Regions from separate parts of the Megamonas sp. Calf98-2 genome, predicted to be linked through region 2. Evidence: riboswitches for the same ligand, from Rfam matches in the RefSeq annotation. Region 2 holds a riboswitch; the other holds the start of a gene.
What was found. A riboswitch is a leader RNA that binds a small molecule or an ion and turns the genes downstream of it on or off. The one in region 2 is predicted to bind cobalamin.
Positions count from the first base shown of each region.

Region 1: it holds a riboswitch for cobalamin, as region 2 does, so the genes downstream of both, BMX03_RS02325 (sirohydrochlorin cobaltochelatase) here and BMX03_RS05085 (MotA/TolQ/ExbB proton channel family protein) in region 2, are expected to answer to the same signal.

Region 1 is NZ_FOCY01000005.1:386-8,651, reverse strand. It holds gene BMX03_RS02365 (cobalamin biosynthesis protein) at 1-44, shown strand, start outside; gene cobO (cob(I)yrinic acid a,c-diamide adenosyltransferase) at 70-609, shown strand; gene BMX03_RS02355 (ABC transporter permease) at 661-1,398, opposite strand; gene BMX03_RS02350 (ABC transporter ATP-binding protein) at 1,401-2,264, opposite strand; gene BMX03_RS02345 (ABC transporter ATP-binding protein) at 2,284-3,078, opposite strand; gene BMX03_RS02340 (FecCD family ABC transporter permease) at 3,080-4,105, opposite strand; gene BMX03_RS02335 (ABC transporter substrate-binding protein) at 4,118-5,080, opposite strand; gene cobI (precorrin-2 C(20)-methyltransferase) at 5,101-5,808, opposite strand; gene BMX03_RS02325 (sirohydrochlorin cobaltochelatase) at 5,981-6,988, opposite strand; cobalamin riboswitch at 7,207-7,387, opposite strand; gene BMX03_RS02320 (ExbD/TolR family protein) at 7,451-7,870, opposite strand; gene BMX03_RS02315 (MotA/TolQ/ExbB proton channel family protein) at 7,873-8,266, opposite strand, start outside.
Region 2 is NZ_FOCY01000012.1:48,125-56,390, forward strand. It holds gene BMX03_RS05060 (glycogen/starch/alpha-glucan phosphorylase) at 1-1,198, opposite strand, end outside; gene BMX03_RS05065 (cupin domain-containing protein) at 1,496-1,810, opposite strand; gene BMX03_RS05070 (hypothetical protein) at 2,109-2,447, shown strand; gene BMX03_RS05075 (energy transducer TonB) at 2,539-3,372, opposite strand; gene BMX03_RS05080 (ExbD/TolR family protein) at 3,372-3,785, opposite strand; gene BMX03_RS05085 (MotA/TolQ/ExbB proton channel family protein) at 3,782-4,390, opposite strand; cobalamin riboswitch at 4,511-4,685, opposite strand; cobalamin riboswitch at 4,833-5,005, shown strand; gene BMX03_RS05090 (hypothetical protein) at 5,218-5,619, shown strand; gene BMX03_RS05095 (TonB-dependent receptor) at 5,649-7,946, shown strand; gene BMX03_RS05100 (ABC transporter substrate-binding protein) at 8,016-8,266, shown strand, end outside.

The DNA of each region.
Region 1 (8,266 bases), on a different contig from region 2:
TTGGTTATATCGTAATCACAAAATATCAAGAACTTAGTCTCTAAATCATAAGTAGGTGAATAATAGATAATGCAAGATACTCAATATAAAAAAGGATTAGTAATCGTTCACACTGGAAACGGCAAAGGAAAAACTACAGCAGCTTTAGGGCTTGCAATCCGTGCATGGGGCGAAGGCTTAAAAGTTTTAATTCTCCAATTCATCAAAGGCAGTTGGAAATATGGTGAATTAAAAGCTTTAGCTAAATTTGCTCCAGATATCACAGTGAAACAATGTGGTGAAGGTTTTACTCGCCGAGGCAATACAGATATAAAAATCCATCAAGAAGCTGCTAAAAAAGCACTTCAAGAAGCAAAAATGGAAATGATAAGCAATAAATGGGATATGATTATCTTAGATGAAATAAATTATGCTATTGATTTTGATTTAGTCAATTTAAAAGATGTCTTAGATTTAATCGCCGAAAAACCTGCTGATTTACATCTCGTTATGACAGGACGAAATGCCAAAGAAGAAATCATTCAAAAGGCTAATTTAGTAACGGAAATGAAAGAAATCAAACACCCTTATAAAGAAGGCATCAAAGCCCAAAAAGGTATTGAATTTTAAATTTAAACAAAAATGCACTCCAAGGAAAGTTTTCCTATTGGAGTGCATTTTTTAATTTTTTATCTTACCTAAAATGCGATTGCAAATAATAAATAATACAACCATATATAAACATAAAATACCAATAGACAATATAGAAATCTCTTGATTATGTGTGATAGCACGCAACAAAGTTGATGTATGTGTCAGTGGCAAAGCTTCAATAAAATAATGCAGTAATAATGGCAATTTATCCGTAGAGAAAAATGTGCCACATAAAAATGACATCGGCAATAAAATATACGTATTAAATCTTGCCATATCTTCAAAAGTCTGTACTATCATTGCTGCTGAAAAGCCAATTTCAGCAAAGATAATACAATTTATAATCAATACAATTATAAATAATGGCGTAATCGCAAATTTCGCACCAAATAAATAAGCTAAAACAACGATAATAGCCGAAGAAATCATACCACGAAGCACAGCAGCTAAAATCTTTCCTGCTACAAAAGCTATTGGTCGAATAGGTGATACTAAATATTCCTCTAAAGATTTATGGTATATACGCTCTGCATGTACAGGAGTCAAACTATTAAAAGCTATATTCATAGAATTTAAAGCCAAAATCCCTGGAACTAAAAAATCTAAATATGAACCAGTCCCTGTATTAATACTTCTACCTAAACCCCAGCCAAAAGCCACCATATATAAAATAGGTGCCACCATACGGCTTAAGATGAATTTTATCATGCGATGTTTCAATACTACCCAGTCTCGCCAAAAAACAGTCCAAATATCATATAGCATAATCAGCTCACCGTCCTTCCTGTCAATTCTACGAAGACATCTTCTAAATTGGAATGACGTATAGTTGTCGCTACATCTAAAGTTCCAGCAAAATCAGCACATTCTTTACGAGAATTAAAAAATTTATACTCTCTAGACTCTTCGCTATCCCATTCTACAACATATTTGCCAATTTGCTCACAAAGAGCCTTTGGCGTATCCAATTTTATTAAACTACCTTTATTTAAAATAGCCACTCTATTACATAGATTTTCTGCTTCTTCAATGTAATGTGTAGTCAAAACTACAGTAACACCATCTTTTGGCAATCGACGTATTAAATCCCAAATACGTCGGCGCACCTGTGGGTCTAAAGCCACCGTTGGCTCATCTAAAAATAAGATTTTAGGATTATGCATCAAAGCTCGCACAATCAATAAACGCCTTTTCATACCACCAGATAAACTTTTTACTTTATCATTAACTCTATCTTGAAGCTCTACATAATTTAATAATTCTTCAATGCGAGCATGGCGCTCACTTTTGGGAATGTGATGCAATCTTCCATGCAATTCCATATTTTCCCAAACAGTCAAATCCTGATCAAAATTTATATGTTGCGGTACTACTCCTATATATTTTTTTACATTTAATTCGTCGCTGAATATATCTTTTCCCTTATATAAAATTTCTCCAGCTGTAGGCTTTGTAAGCATGGTAAGCATGCGAATAGTTGTCGTCTTACCTGCTCCATTTGGCCCTAAAAGTCCAAAGATTTCACCTTCATCAATCGTCAAATTTAAATCTCTTACAGCCGTTTTTTCTATATTTTTACCTTGTTTATTTTTAGAAACAAAATTTTTCTTTAGGGATTTTATTTCAAGCATATTTATTCCCCTTATTATATTAATTTTTAACTAAAGATACTGGAAAAATTATTTTATCTTCTGGATTTTGACAGTTTTGATACATCTTAGCATTCACACCAAATACTTTAGCTAAATTTTCTACATCAAGTACAGTATTTGGCTCACCTTGCTCAAATACATGTTTATCTTTCAAGATAACTATATCATCAGCATACATACGAGCATGATTTATATCGTGTAAGACCATAATCACTGTCATTTTTTCGCGTTTATTCAATTCATCTACTATCTGCATGACTTCTATTTGATGAGCAATATCTAAATAAGTAGTTGGCTCATCTAATAATAAAATCTTTGGCTGTTGAGCAAGTGCCATTGCAATCCATGTACGCTGTCTTTCACCGCCAGATAAAGTGCTGACTAAGCGATGAGAAAAAGATGTAATATGTGTTTTTTCCATTGCTTCTTCAATAACCGCTTGCTCTTTTCTACTATTCAATGATTTAAACATGGAGCGATAAGGAAATCTGCCATAACTCACAAGCTCTTTTACCGTTAAATCTGTTGGTGTTGTCGCTCCCTGTGGTAATATTGCCATTTTCTTCGCTAGATTTTTTCTGGATAAATGCAAAATATTTTCTCCATCAATCAAGATTTCGCCTTTATATTGACGATTTAATCCTGAGATAGCTTTTAATAAAGTCGATTTACCACAACCGTTTGGCCCTATGATAGATGTCTTTTTTTCAGCTTTAAAATCAATATTAATTCCATCTAAAATCAATTTATCATATATTTTTATCATTAAATCAGATACTTTTAAATTAACCATATCAAAGCTCCTTTCTAAGTAAAAATAAAAAGAATGGAGCTCCTAATATCGCCATGAAAATTCCCACAGGCAATTCCAGTGGAGCAAAAGCTACACGGGCGAAAGTATCACTATAAGTAACTACAGCTATTCCCAAAAGTGCCGACGAAGGTATCAAGTAGCGATAATCTGAACCTACAATCAAACGAGCTGTATGTGGCACTATAAGTCCTACAAAACCTAATAAACCAGCTACAGATACAGCACTTGCTGCCAATAATGCTCCTATAGCAGTCAAATAAATGCGTGTTAATTCTACATTAACTCCTAAAGCCTTTGCTATATCATCACCCAATTGCAAAATATTCAAATGGCGTGAACCCAGCATTGCTAAAATAAATCCAATTAAAGCATAAGGCCAAATAATATCTACATGTGGCCATGAACGAGCCGATAAGCCCCCTACCATCCACATCAAAGCACCATGTATTCTATCACTATATAAAACTAAAATAGCGGAAATACCTGCACCTAAAAATGCTGATACTGCCACCCCTGCTAAAATAATACGCAACGGTCTTATACCATTTTTCCATGCCAATAAATAAATGCAAATAGCTGCAATCATAGCACCAACAAAAGCTATAGGCGTTATTAGATATTCCATAGCAGGAAATAATACAATCACTAAAATACCTGTAAGCCCTGCCCCAGAAGAAATCCCTATGATATGTGGATCAGCTAAAGGATTTTTCATCACAGCTTGTAAAATAGCTCCTGCCATAGCCAAATTCATGCCTACTAATCCTGCTACTATCGTTCTTGGCAATCTAATATTATATAAAATCTGCTGATGAGGACTATTTACACCATCGATAAAAATATTTTTCAATTCACTTATTGGAATAGCTACTGCTCCACTTATTATACTGCATATAATGCCCGAGCAAGCTAAAATGGCGAATACTATCATCATTAGTATTCGCCATTTATTAATCGCTATGCCAAATTTTGTGGTTTGTAAAACTTCTTGTTTTTGCATAGTCATATCAATTCACCATCAATTAAATTTATCTGGATAAACAAGCTTAGCCATAGCTTCAACCGCTTCTGGATAATGAATGCCTGGACTTAGTAAAAATAATTCCTGTGGCAAGAAATATACTTTCTTTTCTTTTACTGCTGGAAGAGTCTGCCATGCTGGATTATTTTCTACATTCTCCATCATAGATTTCTTTATAGTTTCTAGTTTTCCCATACTTGTAACAAAGATAACATCTGGATTTGCTGATACTAATGTTTCCAAACTATATGGCGCAGAAGTTGGATTGCTTTCTAGTGGAGTCAATCCCTTAGCAATATTTTCAAATTCCAAAATCTCTGCCGTTGAACCTGCAATACTACCTTCTAATTGTACAGTTACATTTTGAGCTGTACTATGTAGTATCGCTATACGTTTATGTTCATTTGGCAATTTGGCTTTTATTTCTGCTATTTTATTATCCATATCTTGTATCAAAGTTTTGGCTTTATCGGTATTTCCTGCAATCTGTCCTAAAACATCTACAGTATGTTTTACTTGGTCATACGTACGCATTTCAAGAACAACTACAGGAATACCATTTTCTTCAAATGTAGATACAAATTTATCATTCATACCCTTATAAGCAATTACTAAATCTGGTTGAGCTTCTATTACTTTCTCAATATTAATATTATAGACATTTCCTACTTGTGGTAGATTTTCATCTTCTTTGGGAATACCTGTTTTTGCTGATACCCTAGCCACTATTTTTCCATCAACAGCATGAAGTGGCTCTAAAAAAGATGCTGATAATGGTACTATTCTTTCTGGTTTTTTCGTCAAAACTACTTGTCTATCAGCATCATCTGTAATAGTTAAATAACTATCAGTTCCACTCGAAGCATTTTTTTCCTCTGTTTGACTACCACAACCAACTAATATTACTGAAAAACATATTACTAAAGCTAATATACAAAACAAACCATTTAATTTTTTCATAGTAACATTATCTAAGGCAATTAAATACCTTTACTCCTTCTAGTCAAAATAGTTGATAAATAATTTAATTTTTTATCTTTTTGAGCTTGTAAATCATTTATAATTTCTTCATCTGGAAGACCACAACGGCTTACAAGTACAGCATTATCCACCATATCATTTTCAGCTAAAGCATCTACTACTTCAGGATAATTTTTATAAACTTTCATCATTACCACATTATTAGAAACAGCTAAAGCTTTATCAATAGTTTCTTTATCAGCAGTTGCTGGAATTACACTGATGATATCATTGCCTTCAACTAAAGGATAACCTAATTTACTACCAATCGCACAAAATGCTGGCACACCTGGGATAGTTTCAATATTTATATCTTTTTCTTTTGCTAAAAGACGATATACATAAATATATGTACTGTAAAACATTGGATCGCCTAATGTTAAAAATACTACATTTTTTCCAGCTTGTAATAAAGCTAAAATCTCTTCTTTATTTTTCTGCCATGCATCAGTAGTTTCAAAATTAACTACCATTGGAAAAACTTGATATACAATTTCAATATCATCTTTTAAATAAGGTTTAGCTATGCTTAAAGCTACGCTACCATCTTTTTTTTCTGTTTTTGGTGCAATGAGTACATCAGCTTTTTCAATAGCTTTAATAGCTTTCATTGTCAATAATTCTGGGTCTCCAGGACCTACACCAATACCATAAAAAGTTCCTGCCATGATTAAAAATCCTCCTGCATAAAAAGGTATGTGACAAAATTTGCCACATACCTTACTGTATTACATTTTGCATATTTTAGTAGAAACTAAATTACTTAATAAAATAATGCTCTTATTTATTTTACACTTGGCATATAAAAGCGTCAAGCATACAGGATTTATTCAAAATCTATTATTTTTCTGCTTCAAGAGCGTTCCATGCTTCATTTGCTCTATCTACAAATAATTGACGAACGTTTTGGTTTTCACCAAGACCATGAATGTATGCGTCTACTTTAATACCTTCTTTTTCTAAGATGGATTTATGAGAATCTTCTTCTGCACCAGCCATATCATTATTTGCATGATCACCTGCAACCATCATAAGAGGCATCATTGTAACATGATTGATACCTTTTGCTTTTAATTGAGGAATAATATCTTCAAGAGATGGCCAGCCTTCAACTGTATAAATCATTACTTTACCATCATAAAGTTTATTTAAACGATCTTGCATTACAGAATAATAAGCATTAGATGGATCTGGTGTACCATGTGCCATCACTAATACTGCATCTTTTTTACCTAATTTTGGCATTTGAGAACCAATTGCTTGCATTACTGCTTCAACGTCATCTCTTTGACCTTCTTGACCCATCCAATACATAAGAGGTGTACCAATAGTCATTTTTTTGAATTGTGTTTTATAGATATCATATACAGCTGTTTTATAAGCATATTCCATACCAGGAATAACATCTAAGGAAGTAAGTGCTATACGATTATAGCCTTCAGCTTTTAGTTGTGCCAATGCTTCTTCTGGTGTAGGAATAGTAATACCTTCATTTGCTTTTACACGGTCAATAATAATATGAGAAGTAAATGCTAATACAACTTTTGTATTTGGATGTGCTTTTTGAATTTCTTCTACAGTAGCTTCAATTGTTTTTGCACGAGTATCTTTGTATGTTGTACCAAAGCTCATTACTACAATAGCATCTTTATTTGGAGCTTTTTGAAGTTCTGCATCAGTTGTATTATATGTACGTACACCGATTTCAGAAGCTTGTAAAAGTGCAGGAGTTGCTGTTTTTACTTCTGGATTTAAACTATATCCTGCTGCAAAAGATGTTGCAGATACTCCTGTTAAAGCTACACATGCCATAGATGCGATTAACATTTTTTTCCAATTAGATTTCATAATATCGTTCCTCTCTTAATTTATTTATAATGTCCTAAATTTGATATTTAAATAAATATTAAATACTTCATCTATTCGATTATAAAGTCATTATTGAGTATCACTTATTTCCATGAGAATATTATGGCTTATAGATAAAAAAAATCTCTACAAAATAAATATTCTTGTAGAGATAGTGTTTACTATAATAAATCTCCTACCTATCTCTCGCAGGTCATAACGGTGATTGACAAATAGGTAGTTCTTCTGACTCAAGTTCATCGCTTCTTCAAGCCTTCCCAAGAAATATCTCAGTGACATAAATTTGAAGTTGCTCACTTTCACAGCGGCGGGACCGTAGCAGCTTTTACTGCTTTCTCTATTAAGCCCAAAAGGGGCACCTATTCCACTCAATAAATATAAAATTGTTAGAAAAATAATTTCATTTTTACGATAACACTTAAGAGTATATCTGTCAAGACATTATTTATGTTCATCTACCATAGTCTCTGTAGCCAAACCAAATTTAGTTATCCCCACAGCTTTAAATTTATCTAATAATGCCATAATTTTTCCATAATCTACATTTTCATCAGCACGAATTACTACAGCAAAATTATTATTTTCTTCATATTTTTCTTTTGCACCTTGAAGTAATGTATCTTCATCTATCAATTTATTTTCTAAATACAAAGTGCCATCAGCTTTCATCGTGACTAAATAATTAACATTTGTTTGACTTTGGGCATTTTGCACTTTAGGCATATTTACAGGAATAGTTTTTAAATCCACCATGTATAGCGTGCTGAGCATAAAAAATACCAATAAGAAAAACATAATATCAATCATTGGTATAATCATGACTTCAGGCTTAGAAAACGCTCTTCTATCTTTTAAACGCATTGTTATTCACCTCTAGTTATATAACCTTCAATTAGTGAAAAAGCCTGTTCCATATCAGTTACGATACGATCTATTCTCTGCACAAAATATGCATGAATAGCCAAAGAAACAATAGCTACACAAAGTCCTGTAGCTGTTGCGATTAATGCTTCACCTACACCCCCAGTGATAGCAATAGCTTGACCTTCTTCTAAATTAAATACGCTAAAAGCTGAAATCATACCAATTATTGTCCCCAATAAACCTAATAAAGGAGCCATAGTAACAATTACATTTAAATAATAAAGTCTTTCTCTAAATTTAGAAATACTTATCCCTGATTGAACTTCCAACAACATCATCAAATTGATATTTTTATTTTGCATTTTATTGAAAGCAAAATCGACTAAAAAAGCT
Region 2 (8,266 bases):
GGTATAATTCATAGAAAGCTTTTAATTCGCTATTTTTGAGAATTTCAGTATGCAAGGAAGCAACACCATTGATACTATAGCCAAAATGAATATCCATATGAGCCATATGCACAAGGTTATGTTCATCAATGATTTGTACAGCTTTATTATCACTGCGAGATTTAGCAATAGCATTTAATTCTTGAATAGTAGGAATGAGTTGAGGTACTACTTGTTTTAAATCTTCAAGATGCCATTTTTCAAGTGCTTCAGCCAAGATAGTATGGTTTGTGTATGCACATGTTTTGAATACGATATCAATAGCTTCATGTAAATCGATACCTTCTAAAACTAAGCGATTGATTAATTCAGGAATTACCATAGATGGATGAGTATCATTGATTTGGATACATACGTATTTATAAAGTTCATGTAAATCATGTCCTTTAGCTTTTTCTTCCATCAAGATTAATTGTGCAGCGTTGCTTACCATGAAATACTGTTGATAGATACGAAGCATTTGACCTTCTTTAGTACTATCATCAGGATAGAGGAATAAAGTTAAATTTTTATGAATGTCTTTTTGGTCAAAAGAAATACCATCATTGACGATAGTTTCGTCAATAGTGTCAATATCGAAAAGATGTAATTTATTTAAGCCTTTTTGATAGCCTAATACATCAATATCATATAATTTAGAATGAACAGTAAAACCATTAAATTCAACATCAAAACCAATATTGGTATCATTTAACCAAGATTTATCTGTAATCCATGGATTTTTTTCTTCTTTTTGAAGATGATTTTCAAATTTTTGTTTGAATAAACCAAAATGGTAATTTAAACCTACACCATCGCCAGATAAATTTAAAGTTGCAATAGAGTCTAAGAAACAAGCAGCAAGTCTTCCAAGACCACCATTACCTAAAGATGGTTCGAGTTCAATTTCTTCTATATCATTTAATTTTTTGCCATTATCAGCAAGTAATGTTTTTATTTCATCATAAATACCTAAATTTATTAGGTTGTTAGATAATAATTTACCTATTAAAAATTCAGCAGAAATATAATAAAGTTTACGAGGGGTTGAAGTTGGTTTTCTGTCATTGCTTAAATTTTTTACTAGCATTAATAATCCAGTATACAATTCTTCATTTGTACAATCTTCAATTGTTTTATTAAATTGAGTTTGTAAAATATTAGTTAATTTAGTTTGCATATTTGCTACTCCTTTAATATTAAACTTTGATTATGCACCACTATATTTAGATTAGAGAATAAGCAATATTTTGTAAAGGTTATTCTCAAGTTCTATATTATAATATATAGTGTCAATACTTAAGGTTTTTTCTAAAGAGTAAGAAAAAAGAATTAATTACATATATTAAATATATAGATATTAAAAGTTTAAATTTCTTTAGAGTAGATAATAAAAACTGCACTTCTAAAATTATATTAGGTTAATTTTAAAAATGCAGTTTCTGGTTTATAAATTTAATTTTATCTGGAATTTTTATTATTTTAATTGCAAATATTCTTCATCAGTTACAGGTTCAAGCCATTCATTAGAGCCACCAACAGCAGGAACTTCAATAGCTAAATGAGAAAAGAAACTATCTTTTGTAGCACCATGCCAATGTTTTACTTCTGCAGGAATATTGACAACATCACCAGCTTTTAATTTTTGAGCAGGTTTTCCCCATTCTTGATAATATCCTTCGCCAGCTGTTACTAATAATATTTGACCGCCTTTATGATGAATATGCCAATTGTTGCGACAAGCAGGTTCAAAAGTAACGTTACCAATAGAAACACCTGTAGTAGTAAGCATATTCAAATGAGCTTGACCAATAAAAAATTTACTGAATTGTTCTGGTAATTTATCTCCTAATGGAAAAATTAAAGAATCGCTAAATTTTTTAATGTAGACATATTATTACCTCCAAATAAATATTTTTCTATATATTGTTATACTACTTGGAGTGAACTTCAAGTCAAGGTTTTAAATAAAATATTGTGCATATTAAAATAGATTTCTCATTTGAAAAAGTATTTTATCTATGATAAAATATCTATAAAGTTCAGTTTTCCGAACTAATGGCTTTAATATTTAAAGGTATGGTGATATTATGGCAAATTTGAATAATTTCATGTTTAAGGTAAAAGATTATAATAAAAATAAATCAAATAATATTGTAAATAGTAATATTACTTTTAATGAATATGCAGATAAATGGTTAAAAGAATATCGTTTACAGATAAGAAAATTAGATTTGCCTATAGTTATTAATAATATAAATATTGGTAAATATTATTTTGGTCAAAAGAGACTAAAAGATATTACTTCTTTGGATTATCAACAATTTTTGATGAATTACTCTTTAGGGAGAAAGAAATCTTCTGTAGAACAGGCGAATTCAATTATTCAAAGTTTATTAAAATCGGCATTAAATAAAAAAAATATATAATTATTAAATTTTTAGTTGTATTAATTTATTTATTAATTAAGACTAAATTCTGTATAGTGCAGAATTTAGTCTATTTTTTTATATAGATATTTTATTTTAATTGAAATGTAAATGGTTGAGTAGCATAACATCTAACATCTTGTCCGTTAGTATTTTTAGCTGGTAAAAATTGCCATTTATATGCTGTATTTAAAGCAGCTTCATCAAGTGCAGAACTTCCTGAAGAAGAAATTATTTCAGCAGATTCTATACTACCATCTTTACCAATAAGAAAACGTACTATGGATACGCCTTCAATTTTATTATTGCGTTCTTTAATAGGATACTTTGGAGTAGGACTTTTTACTATTCTGGGAGGAATTGCAGGGTTACTGTAAACATTATCATCGCTATCTCCTACACCAGAACCACTGCCTGATCCAGAACTTTCACCATCACCTGTTCCTTCACTAGAGCCAGAGTCTGTACCAGTTCCATTACCAGAACCTGTATCATCATTAGTATTTATAGTAGCATTATTACCATTATGATGATTAGAATGTTCAACATTATTATTTATTGGTGGAGCAATTACTGCTTCCTCTGTGCTTATTTCATGTTTTTCCACTTTTTCTTGTAATTCTTGAATTTGTTCATAAGTTACATTAGTGGTAGCTATGTCAGAATGTTGTAAAATACTATCTGGAGTTATAGGAGCTTGCTCTACTGGCGCAGGCTCTAAAGGTGGTGTATAAGTAGAGTCTGTGATATTCGCTGATGCACTGCCTCCACCACTTCCGCTTACAGAAGTTATTTCCACAATTTCATCATATTGTGGTAGAGTAGTGAATTTTAATAATCCAGTGATAGAAATAAAAAGAAATATAAATATGTGAAATAAAAATGAACCAATTATACTGATTTTCTTTCGTTTTTGTTCATCCATTAATTACCACCCGCTCCATTTGTTGCTAAACCAAAACGAGTGATACCAGCTTTTTTTAATGTATCAATAAAAGAAACTACTTTGTCATAATTAATATCTTTATCTGCTCGAATAATAATAGCAAATGATGGATTATTTTTTTGCTCTTTAGTTGCTTGCATTAATAATGTTTGAATATCTGTTTGTTGGTCTTCTAGATAAATACTACCATCATCCTTTAGGGTTACCGTAAAATTAGTTTTGTTATCAATAGTAGCAGAAGTAGCTTGTGGTAAATTTACAGGAATAGTTTTTTGTTCTACCATGTACATCGTACTAAGCATAAAAAATACCAATAAAAAAAACATAATATCAATCATTGGAATGATATTTAAATCAGGTTGTTTAGTCTCACGATAATTTCTTAATTTCATTTATTAGCACCTCTGACTTTAGCCTCAGATAAAGCAGAAAAACATTGTTCCATATTAGTGATAATATTGTTCATTTTATGTGAGAGATAAGAATGAACACATAAAGATAAAATTGCCACACAAAGACCAGAAGCTGTAGCAATTAGAGCTTCACCGATACCACCTGTAATGGCCATTGGTTGGCCAGCTTGAATATTAAAAATACTAAATGTGGTAATCATACCAACAATAGTTCCTAAAAGTCCTAAAAGTGGAGCTAATGTGGTAATTACACTTAAATAACTTAATTTTTCACGTAAACGAGACATTACAATATTACCCTTCATTTCCATAAAAGCCTCAGTACGTTCTACTGTAGGCAAAGGACTTGCTTGAGTTAGAATATTAGCACAAGCTCCTTTATGTGTTTTAGCAAATTCAAAAGCTTTTTCTAGCGTTTCTCCAGATAGAATATCGCAATATTGTTTAGTAAATAAATGACCAGAATCAATAGATTTATAAAACAGATATCGTTCAATAGCAATAAAAATAATAACTAGTGAACAAATAAGTAGTGGATACATTACTAATCCACCTTTTTCAAAATACATTAATACATCAGACAAAATATTACCTCCTAAAAATAAAAATACCTTCCTAACCTGAAAAGAAAGGAAGGCATAAATATATAAAATAAATTTAAATTCAGCAATATTATATATTTTCCTATCCATGTCACTCGCAGGAATCGGAAAGATAATATAGGCAGTTCTTCTGGCTTGGAGTCATTGCATAATTTCGCCTTCCCAGTTTCCCAGTGACATAAATGAAATATAGCTCGTCCTTACAGCGGCGGGACCGCATCGGCTTATACCGATTTCTCTATTAAGTACAAAGTACACCTAAATTATGAATTATTCATTTGTTGCATAGAAGTATAGCATTTTTTATAAAAAAAAACAATAGTATTTGGTAAAAGATTAAAATTAGATTAAATTTTTATTGACATTAACTATATTATCATTTATAATGCAAAATTGTAATAGATAAATACAATCTATGAAAAGATAAATATAGATAAAGTTAGGTGTAGCAATACTTAATAGAGAAACAGGTGTGAAACCTGTGCTATCCCGTAGCTGTAATGTGGAGCGAGTCTTAAATATGTCACTGGGAAACTGGGAAGGCAAGATGAGCGGTGAAGCAGAGCCAGAAGAACTGCCTAATTTTAGTAGCCAATAAAAGTTACTGCGAGAGACGGTATGGTGAAGAATATGTATAACTATACCTTTTTGCTGTATGCAAAAAGGTATTTTTTACTTATAAATAAAACCTTTCTGTATTTTAAGCAGAAAGGTTTTTTATTTGGTTCGTTATTAAATATTAGAATATTTTTGATGATAATATTTGATAAAGCACCATAATAATTAATTAAATAGAGAGGAGGATATTTTTGAAAAGACAAGTATGTATTATTTTTTTATTATTGATAATGATTTTTCCAACAGTTAGTTTTGCAACAGAAACTTCATCAGATACTATGATTTTAGAATGGAAAACTTATAAAGTATGGAAAGATGGAGAAAATTTATGTATGAGTGGAGAATTTGAGAATTTACGAAATGATTTGAAAATTACTAGATTAAATAATTTCACAGCTATTATTACATTTATGAATAATGATGGAACTTCTTATCAATATGTAGGACAACCAGAAAAAATGCCTATGTGCAAGATAGCACCAAATAGTAAAAAAAGAATTACTTTTAATTTAGGTAAATTTGATGGTAATTGGACTGATTGGAATGTAGATGCTATTTATAATTTTTCTTATATAAATGGAGTAAATTTTTGAAATATTAATTAAGAAAGTCAGGTTTAAAAATGAGATTAAAAAAACAATATCTAGCAGCTGCTGTAACTCTTGGTATTATGAATTGGACAACATATTCCGAAGCGGCATTTGATGAAAATTTAAATGAATATACTTTAGATGCTGTAGTAGTAGAAGCGGATGCTACAAAAGATCAATTTGGTAATACTATTACAGAACAGTCTTATTATCGTACAGGTGGAGATGTTAAAGTAATTACTCGTGAAGAAATTGAAAAACGTCATTATCAAGATTTAACAGATGCTATTAAACGTATACCTGGTGTGACTTTTCAAAACCCTGGATATAGGGGCGGAGAATATGGCTATGCACCATATAATAATAGTTTATCAATTAATGGTGATTCTCGTGTAGTTGTTTTAGTGGATGGTCGTCGTGTTGATAATGCTACTAGTACTCGTTTTGGTAGTTCTAATGCTAGTGGGACTAGAACGATGGTTGATTTAAATCAAGTAGTAAATATTAATAATGTAGAAAAAATTGAAGTAATTAAAGGTCCTGGCGCTTCAGTTTATGGAGCTGATGCTACAGGTGGAGTAATTAATATTATTACTCGTAAAGGAGCAGATGAAAATCAAGGAACTATTGATCTTTCTACTGGTTCATGGAAAAAACATAATTATAATGTAACTTATTCTGGTTCTGCTGGTGATGATAAATCATGGAAATATTTTATATCATTGGATCGTGAAATGTCTGGCGATACAAAATATAAAGATGGTCTTACTGGGGGAAATTATACTTATAGGGGTACAGAATTTAAAGAAGAAGGCGCTAATATACGCATAGATAAAGATTTTAGTGATACAGAAAACCTACGTATTTGGTATAATCATAGAAATGGCAAAGATGGCTATCCAATTACTGCGCCGGATTATCGTTTTTGGAATGAAACAGAATGGAATAGAATTATTCAAGATACCGAAGATGGTAAATTTGGTAATACTACGAATCCAGGTTATAGAAATTTATTTGTATTAGATGCTTTGAGTGGTTCATATAATGCTTTTCGTAATAATGATATTGATATTACATATACATTTGATAAAGGAAATGGTATGGAAAGCTTTATTCGTTTTTATGATCAAGATCATCATTATTGGGGTGTTGATAGATATCCAGATTGGGTAGCAGATGATGGTAGTTTTGTGCCATTTCCAGGCTCTCCTGCTTGGGATGATTTTATAAATAATTATCAATTTAGTAAAACAGGTCCTACTACTTTATATAATGAAAAAAATCAGGGATTACAGCTTCAATATGGTAAATCTATAGATAATAATGATTTATTATTTGGCTTAACTTATGACAAAGCTAAAACTTATACTAAAAGTTTAAATAGAAAAGATAATACGTGGAAAACTACACATGTAGAAAGAGATAGCATTTTAGGATTTGTGCAAGATAAAATACATTTATCTGATAAATGGGATATAACACCAGCTATTCGTTATTCTAATTATAGTACTTTTGATAAAACAAATGATGCTGGTACAGTATCTCAAGGTAATACTTCATCAATAATTTTTACACCAACAATTAATACACAATATGCTTTTGATGATACAACTAGTGCATATTTAGGATGGGCAAGTGTATATAGACCAATAAAATCAGCAGATTATGGAAAAGATACACCAAATGGAGCTCCTTTAAAAGATGAAGAAGGAGATGTATGGACGTTTGGTGTACGCAAAGATATTGATGATAAAACGAGTGTAGCACTTCATTATGATTGGACTGATATGGATAATGCTATTACTAATTATTCTGTATGGTCTGACGTTGACAAAGATTTTGTGAATAAAAATGTTAATGCACAAGAAACTAAAAAGTCTATTAATTTAACAATGGACCATCAATTTGATGATCATTGGAATTTGAGCTTAGCATATAGTCATATGAAAGATGAGTGGAAAGCAAAAGACGGTATGCAGTTTGACCCAGATATTAATTTAGATGATAATTCTAATGTTAATACAATGATAAATGCTTTACGTCCGGCGAATCATTATATTGCTAACTTATCTTATGAAAATGGTAAATGGTATACAGGTTTATTAGCTAATTATTATACTGGTATGGATACAACAGCATTCACAGATAAGCATTTCTTTGTACTTGATTGGAATTTAAATTATGAAATTAATGATGATACAACAGCATATGTAACTATTACTAACTTAACTAATGAAGCATATGAAAATGCTTATAGTGCATATAATGGAATTGGCGCAGCACCACAACCTGGTCGTTGTTATATGGTAGGTATGAGATATAAATTTTAATTAAGTTTAATATAAGAAGAGTATAAAGTACACATTTAGTGTACTTTATACTTTTCTATAGAGGTTTTTATGAAAAATATTATATTTATAAATTTAATGGTATTGTTGATAATATTATCAGGTTGTAGTCCTGTTATAAAAGAAAATGCAGATACTATACAGTTGTGGGAACAAAAAAAGTCTCAGTTAAATATATCATATAATGAAAATAATTATCCAATAAAAATAAAAAATATAAACTCTAAAAATGAAGAATTTGAATTAACATATAAAAAACCACCTCAAAAAGTAGTCGCTTTTTGGCAAAACTCTGTAGAAAC